2 regions of the Priestia sp. TGN 0903 genome follow, and region 2 is predicted to be linked to the other one. Evidence: riboswitches for the same ligand, from Rfam matches in the RefSeq annotation. Region 2 holds a riboswitch; the other holds the start of a gene.
The links. Region 2 has a riboswitch for FMN ahead of ribE (riboflavin synthase). Riboswitches for the same ligand answer to the same signal wherever they lie in the genome.
Positions count from the first base shown of each region.

Region 1: linked by a shared signal. The riboswitch ahead of ACRPLY_RS21490 (ECF transporter S component) and the one ahead of ribE (riboflavin synthase) in region 2 are both predicted to bind FMN.

Region 1 is NZ_JBOZGL010000007.1:36,789-41,220, forward strand. Features, by position in the region: gene ACRPLY_RS21480 (helix-turn-helix domain-containing protein) at 1-572, opposite strand, end outside; gene ACRPLY_RS21485 (ferredoxin) at 830-1,078, shown strand; gene ACRPLY_RS21490 (ECF transporter S component) at 1,160-1,735, opposite strand; FMN riboswitch at 1,890-2,033, opposite strand; gene serA (phosphoglycerate dehydrogenase) at 2,333-3,907, shown strand; gene ACRPLY_RS21500 (peptidoglycan DD-metalloendopeptidase family protein) at 3,939-4,432, opposite strand, start outside.
Region 2 is NZ_JBOZGL010000004.1:106,059-110,490, forward strand. Features, by position in the region: gene ribH (6,7-dimethyl-8-ribityllumazine synthase) at 310-780, opposite strand; gene ACRPLY_RS15060 (bifunctional 3,4-dihydroxy-2-butanone-4-phosphate synthase/GTP cyclohydrolase II) at 872-2,065, opposite strand; gene ribE (riboflavin synthase) at 2,082-2,741, opposite strand; FMN riboswitch at 3,020-3,170, opposite strand; gene ACRPLY_RS15070 (YkvI family membrane protein) at 3,277-4,311, opposite strand.

The DNA of each region.
Region 1 (4,432 bases), on a different contig from region 2:
AGTTGCAAAACAAAAAGAGACGCATCCCGTTCCGTACAATCTTTCAAGCACGTTCGGAGCTCTTTGAATAGCTCGGCGGCTAACTCTTGACGCGTTTGCTTTTGAGACATAATATACGTTTTGACCCATTGAATGACCTCAGGATTTTTGGAAATGGGTAAAAACCCTTTTTGAAAATACTGTAGGTTTGATAAGGTCTGAATGAACAAAGTGATTCTTGCTAAAAATAATTGAGTACTGCTTGCGAATTTCCATCCGTCTAAAGCTGGATGAAAGGGCCGAGCCGTCAGTTCATCTTCAAGGCGTGTTCGTCCCTTATCTGTCATCACATACTTTTGATTTTCAGTTTCTTCGATATACTGCTGTTCTTTTAAATATGCAACGCAGGTTTCAAAAGACCGTTTATCTAAGTAAAAAAATGACTGAAAAAGAAAAGAGATTCCAAAAATTTTTCCGTCTTGAATTGTTTGCGCTGACTTTTTACCTGTTAATAAATGATAAATACCATAGGCGGTTCGCTCACCTTTTAACTGTTTTATACAAAATAAAATGCTAACTTGAATATAATTCAAAGGTGTCAACTTCCTTTCTCATTCATTGTACCAAAAGTGACCAATAGCATGTGAGATAAAGGCTTTTTAGCTCTTTCCTTTATGTATCAAAACGTTTGGATAAGTGAAGAAACCTTGATTTGATAAGCATTCTCAGTGACTTTTCTATTGAAAAGTTTTATAAATCATTTTACAATGAATAAGGAGAAATTTCACTCTTGATTCGCGAAGAGATTATATAATGAGAAATTTTCGAACACTTTACAGGAGGTCTTGTTATGCCAAAATATACAATTGTTGATAAAGATACTTGCATCGCATGCGGCGCTTGCGGAGCAGCAGCACCAGACATTTATGATTATGATGATGAAGGTATTGCATTCGTAACATTAGATGATAACCAAGGTGTAGTAGAAATTCCAGAAGATCTAGAAGATGATATGATGGATGCAATGGAAGGCTGCCCTACGGATTCAATTCGCGTAGCGGATGAAAAATTCGAAGGCGATGCTAATAAATTCGAATAAGTATTGAACAAACCTGTAGTATAGTACATGCTGCAGGTTTTTTTATATATAAAAATCGCTCTCCCCGGGAGAGCGATTGAATTAAACAGCAACGCGGCGCGTGATCCATTGCTTCATTTTTGAAAACAATAAGACAAAAATAACCCCTGTTGCTGCTCCTTTTATTAAGTTAAACGGCAAAATACCTGCAACGATATATTGACGCGCTTGTTCACTAGACATTTCTGGCGATTGTAAGAAGATTGTATACGCTGGTAAAAAGACATAATAATTTAAGACAGCCATGAGTACCGTCATTACAACCGTACCCGTAACCAAACCTATCGTTACGCCTTTAGCTGTTTTAAATCGACGGAACATATATGATACAGGAAGAACGAACAGTAAACCAGCTACAAAGTTCGCCACTTGACCAACCGGAACCCCTGTAGCACTTCCTTGAATTAAATAATTCAATAAATTTTTTATTCCTTCTACTATAACAGCAGCCATAGGTCCAAATACAAGTGCTGCTACGAGTGCAGGAATTTCGCTAAAATCAATTGTTAAAAACGGAGGTAATCCAGGAATCGGAAAATTAATCATCATTAAAATGTAAGCAATACTGCTTAACATTCCTAGTATAACCAGCTTTTGAGTTTTCTTACTTTGTTGCATCTTGCCTCTCTCCTTCTTTGTGATCCACTCTTCAAAGAAGAAAGGTTCAACTTCATATCCCCACGCAAAAACCTCTCAACAAATGATTCGTTGAGAGGAGACATGGCAGGCATATTTAATAAACGTTCATCACATTAGGTTTTGAACGCTGAACCTCCACCTTCTCCCATCCAGACTGTACTGTCGGCTTTGGAATTTCACCAAATCTGCTCGTATGTATTACATATAAGCTCGCGGGCTCAAAACAATTTGTTTTTTTACCGCCGGTCGGGAATTTCACCCTGCCCCGAAGATAGACCAATATTTAATTATGAATTTATTATATGTTATCTCGAATTAAAAGTAAATAAAGAAGTTTTTTTAATTCCTATTAAATTGATGTCTTTTATAAACTTCATTACTGTTTTATATGTAAAATAAGGAAATAAGTGCATAACCAACAGCATTATGACATATTTATAGTTTCAATTTTACGTTTACAATTGTGTATTTGATAACTAATTGTAAAGTTTAAAAAATATAATTGACAGAATTTTTTTAACATGGTAAATTATCAAATATTTGATGATAGTAAAATCCAAGGGAGATGTTCACGTCATGTATAACGTATTAGTAGCTGATTCAATTAGCAATGAAGGTCTTGCTCCACTACTTGAAGCTCCTCATGTGAATCTTACGCGAAAAAAAGTTGAAGAAGTTGAGAATGATTTGCATACGTACGATGCGCTTTTAGTACGGAGTGCTACGACGGTTACAGAGGATTTGCTGGCAAAAATGCCGAATTTAAAAATTGTTGCTCGCGCTGGAGTAGGTGTCGATAATATTGATATTGAAGCCTCAACCAAACGAGGGGTTGTCGTTATTAACGCGCCGAACGGAAATACCATTTCAACGGCGGAACATACATTTGCTATGATGGCTAGCTTGTTTCGGCATATCCCCCAAGGAAATGCTTCAGTCAAAGCGCGCGAATGGAACCGCTCAGCATTTGTTGGAACAGAGCTTAATCGCAAACACCTGGGCATTATCGGATTTGGACGAATTGGCTCAGAACTTGCTAAACGCGCAAAAGCCTTCAATATGAGCGTTCACGTTTACGATCCTTTTTTAACCTCTTCCCGAGCTGAAAAGCTAGGCGTAGAACTATTATCCCTGGATGAATTACTAGCAGCAGCGGATGTAATTACCGTACACACTCCGCTTACGAAAGAAACCGAGGGATTGCTCAATCATGAAACATTAGCCAAAACAAAGAAGGGTGTATTTTTATTAAACTGCGCACGCGGCGGGATCATTGATGAAAAAGCCTTAGTTCATTATTTAGAAATTGGCCATGTTCAAGGTGCAGCTATTGACGTATTTGAAGTTGAACCGCCGATTGATAACCCTTTGTTACATTTTGATCAAGTTATTACAACTCCCCATTTAGGAGCTTCTACAAAAGAAGCCCAGCTTAACGTTGCTGAAGACGTGGCACATGACGTTCTGCGTTTTCTAGAAGGTAATCCTGTAAGTTCATCCATTAATTTACCAACGCTTTCTAAAGAAGTTTTTGAAAAAATTCAGCCGTTTACGAGCCTTACTAAACAAATGGGAGCTATTTTATCTCAATGCATGCGAGAACCCGTTCAGCATATCTCGATCTCCTACGGAGGTACAGTGACGGATTTAGAAACCACTTATATTACACGGAGCTTGTTATCAGGCTTTTTAACCCATCGTATTGACTCACCTGTTAACGAAGTCAATGCTTCTATGATTGCCAAAGAACGAGGAATTACATTTGGTGAAAAAACATCGGAAGATACGCAAGGATATTCTAATATAATTGACGTTACAGTAACAGGCGAACAGCGTACATTTACGATTACGGGCACTTATATAGCAGGATATGGACCTCGAATTGTTAATATTGATTCGTTTGATATTGATTTTTATCCAGAAGGACATCTTCTTTATATCCGTCACAGTGATCAGCCCGGAGTTATTGGAAATGTAGGGAAAGTACTTGGAGATTTACGTATTAACATTGCTACCATGCAAGTGGGCCGTAAGCAAAAAGGCGGAGAAGCCATTATGATGCTCACGTTTGATAAACTTTTAGATGATTCTGTCATCAATTCATTAAAACAAACAAGCGAAATTGTGACCATACAGCGCATTGAGTTGTAACATTGAAAAAAGAGCCTTAGCGGCTCTTTTTTTATGGACTTATTTTTAACACTTGTCCTGCATTTAAAGCGGTGTTCTCTAAATGATTCCACTTTCTTAGCTGCTCCACATCGACTTCATATTTGGCCGCAAGTTCAGATAATGTATCTCCTTGATGGATAAGAATACAGTTATCAGAAGCCTGATGTAACTGCTGAAAAACCGTGGCAGCTAAATCGTTTTTTACGTATGCCGATAGTTTTTGCTTGTCCAATTTGGCGAGTGGGTTTACCGCATTGGTTTTATCCGGATTCCAACTTCCTTGATGAACTTCAAAATGCAAATGTGCACCTGAAGATCGTCCTGTATTGCCAACCCATCCAATGTTTTGACCTGGGGCTACAGAATTTCCTTCTGCAACAAGTCGTTTCTCTAGATGAGCATAGACCGTTTCGTATCCATTCGTTTGTTTGATAAAAACAACTTGCCCGTATGTATTTGAATAATAAGAGCGGCTCACCACTCCTTTTGCAACAGCATACACCT
Region 2 (4,432 bases):
TATTCAAAAGAGATTGAGACATACTACATCAATCCAATCTAAAGGCGAACAAATCGGATACATGAGATAGTATGGATCGCTTGCTGCACTGCAGGTGATTTCCCTGCAAGTCTTCGCTTTCCCTACAGGAGCCTTCGCCCTGCTCTCCACTCAACAGTTAGAAGCCTACATACAGGAAACCTACGTTGTAATGTAACCCTAACCATGAAAAAATCCGAACGATTCATCGTTCGGATCTTCTTTCAACTACCATACTTTTGTTTCAGCCTCTTTTAACTCTTTAGTTTACAAAAACTGGAATGACCTCTATTATCCTTCAATCATTTTTGAAAGGTTAGCCATTTCGATAGCTGATGCTGCAGCTTCCCATCCTTTGTTTCCTGCTTTTGTTCCTGCACGTTCAATTGCTTGCTCAATTGTTTCAGTTGTTAATACACCAAAGATAATTGGTACGCCTGTTTGTAAGCTTTGAGATGCAACGCCTTTTGCTACTTCATTACATACAAAATCAAAGTGTGGAGTAGCTCCTCGAATAACCGTTCCTAGCGTAATAACCGCGTCATATTTTTTAGATTCAGCTAATTTTTTAGCGATTAATGGAATTTCATAAGCGCCCGGTACCCAAGCCACGTCTACATCTTCATCAGCTACGCCGTGACGTTTAAGCGCATCTTCTGCTCCACTAAGTAAACGCCCCGTAATAAATTCATTAAAACGCCCTACCACGATTCCGATTTTTAATCCTGTGCCAACTAAATTTCCTTCATATAAATGATTCATCTCTTGTTCCTCCTGCTAGTAGTAATATATAGTTATTTACATTTCTTTTCATGAATTAGCTTCATTTGTTATAACGAAAAAAAGTGTAAACTTATAAATGTAATAAATGACCTAGTTTTTTAGCTTTGGTATCTAAGTATTTTTTATTGGCATCCACTGCCGGCATTTGAAGAGGCACTCTCTCTACCACTTCAAGGTCGTAGCCTTTTAGCCCAGTAATTTTGCGAGGATTGTTCGTTAAAAGCTTCATTTGTTTGACTCCAAGGTCCTTTAAGATTTGAGCACCGATTCCATACTCTCGTAAATCCGCAGCAAACCCGAGTTTTTCATTCGCTTCTACGGTATCGTATCCTTCTTCCTGCAGCTTATATGCTCTTAGCTTATTTAATAAGCCAATACCTCTGCCCTCTTGACGCATGTACAGCAGAATGCCGCGTCCTTCTTCTTCAATTTGCGTAAGAGCTGCGTGAAGCTGAGGACCGCAGTCACAGCGCTCAGAGCCAAACACATCTCCAGTCAAGCACTCGGAGTGAACCCGCACGAGAACGGGGCTATTATGATCGATATCACCCTTGATAAGAGCCACATGTTCTTTATTATCAAGTTTATTTGTATATCCTACAGCCTTAAAATCACCAAATGCCGTAGGTAAGCTTACTTCTACTTCACGGCTAATCAGCTGGTCATGTTTGCGGCGGTAGGCAATCAAATCTTTTATTGTAATCATTTTTAAATCAAATTGCTCTGCAATCTTTGTTAAATCCGGTACGCGTGCCATTGTTCCATCTTCATTCATGATTTCACAAATAACACCCGCAGGCTTTCCTCCTGCTAACACGGCTAAATCAACAGCGGCCTCTGTATGACCCGCACGCTGCAGAACGCCCCCGTCTTTTGCAATCAACGGAAAAATGTGTCCTGGTCGTTGGAAATCACTTGCTACCGTTGCTTCATTTACAAGAGCCATAACGGTAGCAGAACGTTCGTACGCACTGATACCTGTTGTACTTGAAATATGATCAATACTTACTGTAAATGCTGTTCCATGTACATCCGTATTGTTCACTACCATCGGGTGAAGATTCAATTTATGCGCAATTTCTTCATTAACAGGTGTACAAATTAATCCTCTTCCATGAGTAGCCATAAAGTTAATAACCTCAGGCGTCGTTTTTTCGGCTAATGCAATAAAATCTCCTTCATTTTCTCGATCTTCATCGTCGCATACAATAACCACTTTTCCCTTTTTTAACTCTTCAATGGCTTCTTCTACTTTATGAAACATCTCTTTCACCTCACTGTTAATTTGTAAAACCATGCTGCTGCAATAAATCCTTCATATTACCTGACCGATTCGAGGCGCCAGGAGTTGACTTGTTAGCCATCATCTGATGCATATATTTAGCTAACATATCGCATTCAATATTCACCTTGTCTCCTCGCTGTTTGTCTCCCACGACTGTGTGAAGCACCGTATGAGGAATAAGAGAAATAGTAAATGATTGATTGCTGACATCAAAAATAGTAAGACTTGTTCCGTCTACAGAAACAGATCCTTTTAACATCATAAATTCACGAAGTTCAGGATCCACTTGAATTTCATAATAAAAGGCATTTCCTTTACGTGTTTTGCTTACAATGGTTCCAATTCCATCAACGTGTCCGCTGACGAAATGCCCTCCAAACCGGCCATTTGCAGCCATCGCCCGTTCTAAGTTAACACGTGATCCAACGGTTAGAAGCTGCAGGGTACTTGCTTTAATCGTCTCCGGCATGACGTCGACCGTAAATTCATTTTGAGAGTAAGCCGTTACGGTTAAACAAACGCCGTTAACTGAAATACTGTCCCCTAAGTTCACATCTTCTAACACGGTCTTCGCATCAATCGTAAGAACAATTGCTTCTGTAGCCTTTTGAATCCGTTTTATTTTTCCAATTTCTTCAATAATACCTGTGAACATTTTCTTCACCTGCTTTGGCGCTATTCCAACTTCTTATGCCGTTTTGAAATAGCAGCTGCTTTTTTTTCATATTTATCTTTCCCCCAACCACTGAAAATAAAAAAGCCCCTTGAACAAATGTCCAAGGGGTCGGCTGAGCTGAATCAGTTTTATCTATGCAAAATTCCGCTAATTGTATACGAAATAAACAGTTATGTTTTGTGTACAAAAACAAGGGTAGCTTTAAAAAAGGCAAACCTGTCCCTTATTAATACAACACAAAAAAACAACTGTGCTTCCTGATCCTTCTCCCATCCAGACTTTTACTGTCGGCTCTAGATTTTAACTAGATCCACCGCTAACATACATCGTATGAAAACGGGTCACGGGCTTAAAAGCATATGCTTTATCACCGCCGGTTGGGACTTACACCCGACCCCGAAGGATAATATATTCGACTGCTAGAGTCTTATTTGTTTTACATTATAGCAAAGTAAAATCGACTTGTCACATCATTTAACTTCGTTTTTCACATCTGTTCTGCAAAATCCAGCTTTTAGCTTATTTTTTCTTTTTTAATACATAGCATCCATACAAAAGCTAGTCCAATATAGCCAAATATCGGATACAAAAACTCAAGAAGCTGAGCATATCCAAATTGCCCGATAATAAAGCATGCCAAGATAATAAACGCAAAAGCTTGTTTGTCATTCAGGGGAAGAAATGATTGAAGCTGTTTAGCGATTCCAAATACATTTCCAATCAATGTAGTAAAAATCTCACCTAACACAACTACCGTAAATAAAACATTCACCCACGCTGAGATATTTTTAACAACGGCACTCATCGGAATATCAAGTTGAAATGAATAAGGCAAATTGGAAAGGGCAAGATGAGTAGAAACAAGCATAAACGTAAGTACACATCCTCCTATTACGGCCCCTTTTTTGATCACGCTCTTATCTTTCACGGAGCTTCCTAATGGAACTAAAACGGCCTGAGCCAAAGCTAGATTTAGGGAAATATATAAAAAGGGACTAACCGCCCACTTCCACTGTGTGACGAGCGTTAAGTCTGGCTTCGTTTGAATCAGTGAGAAATAGCTGACATTTGGCACAAAGATGATAAAAGCAAATGAAAGCATCATCGGCACAACAAGAGAATTAACCATTAAAATACCGTTAATTCCTCTTGCGATAAATATATAAGTTAAAACAATTGTACAAATCATCCCAACAGGAGGCCACAGCCCGAACTGTTCTTTTCCTATTGCCCCCGTACTCGCTAGCATGACTGAAGTTACTCCAAATAAAATGACGATCATTACACCGTTTACCGCTTTTCCAAGTACATCACCAAATAAATATGTATTAAGCTGCTGATAAGAAGAAGCCCCAATTGCGTGCGAAAGCAGCATCATTTTCGAACCTAGCCAAATAAAAAACAAGCCGCTGACCAAAATTCCAACCATTCCAAGTTCCCCGTACTGTGTAAAAAATTGAACAATTTCCTTGCCTGTTGCAAAACCGGCTCCTACAACGGTGCCTACATACGTAGCAGCAACCTGCAGCGTGAGTTTCCACCTTTTCATGCCCATCACCCTTCTACCCTTCATAGTTCACTATATGTAGAAACGGTTAAAAAAAGACGAGCCTTTTATATGTAAATCCTCGCCTCACCCGGTGCTGTTCCTTTTTCGTTTTTTTATTTCC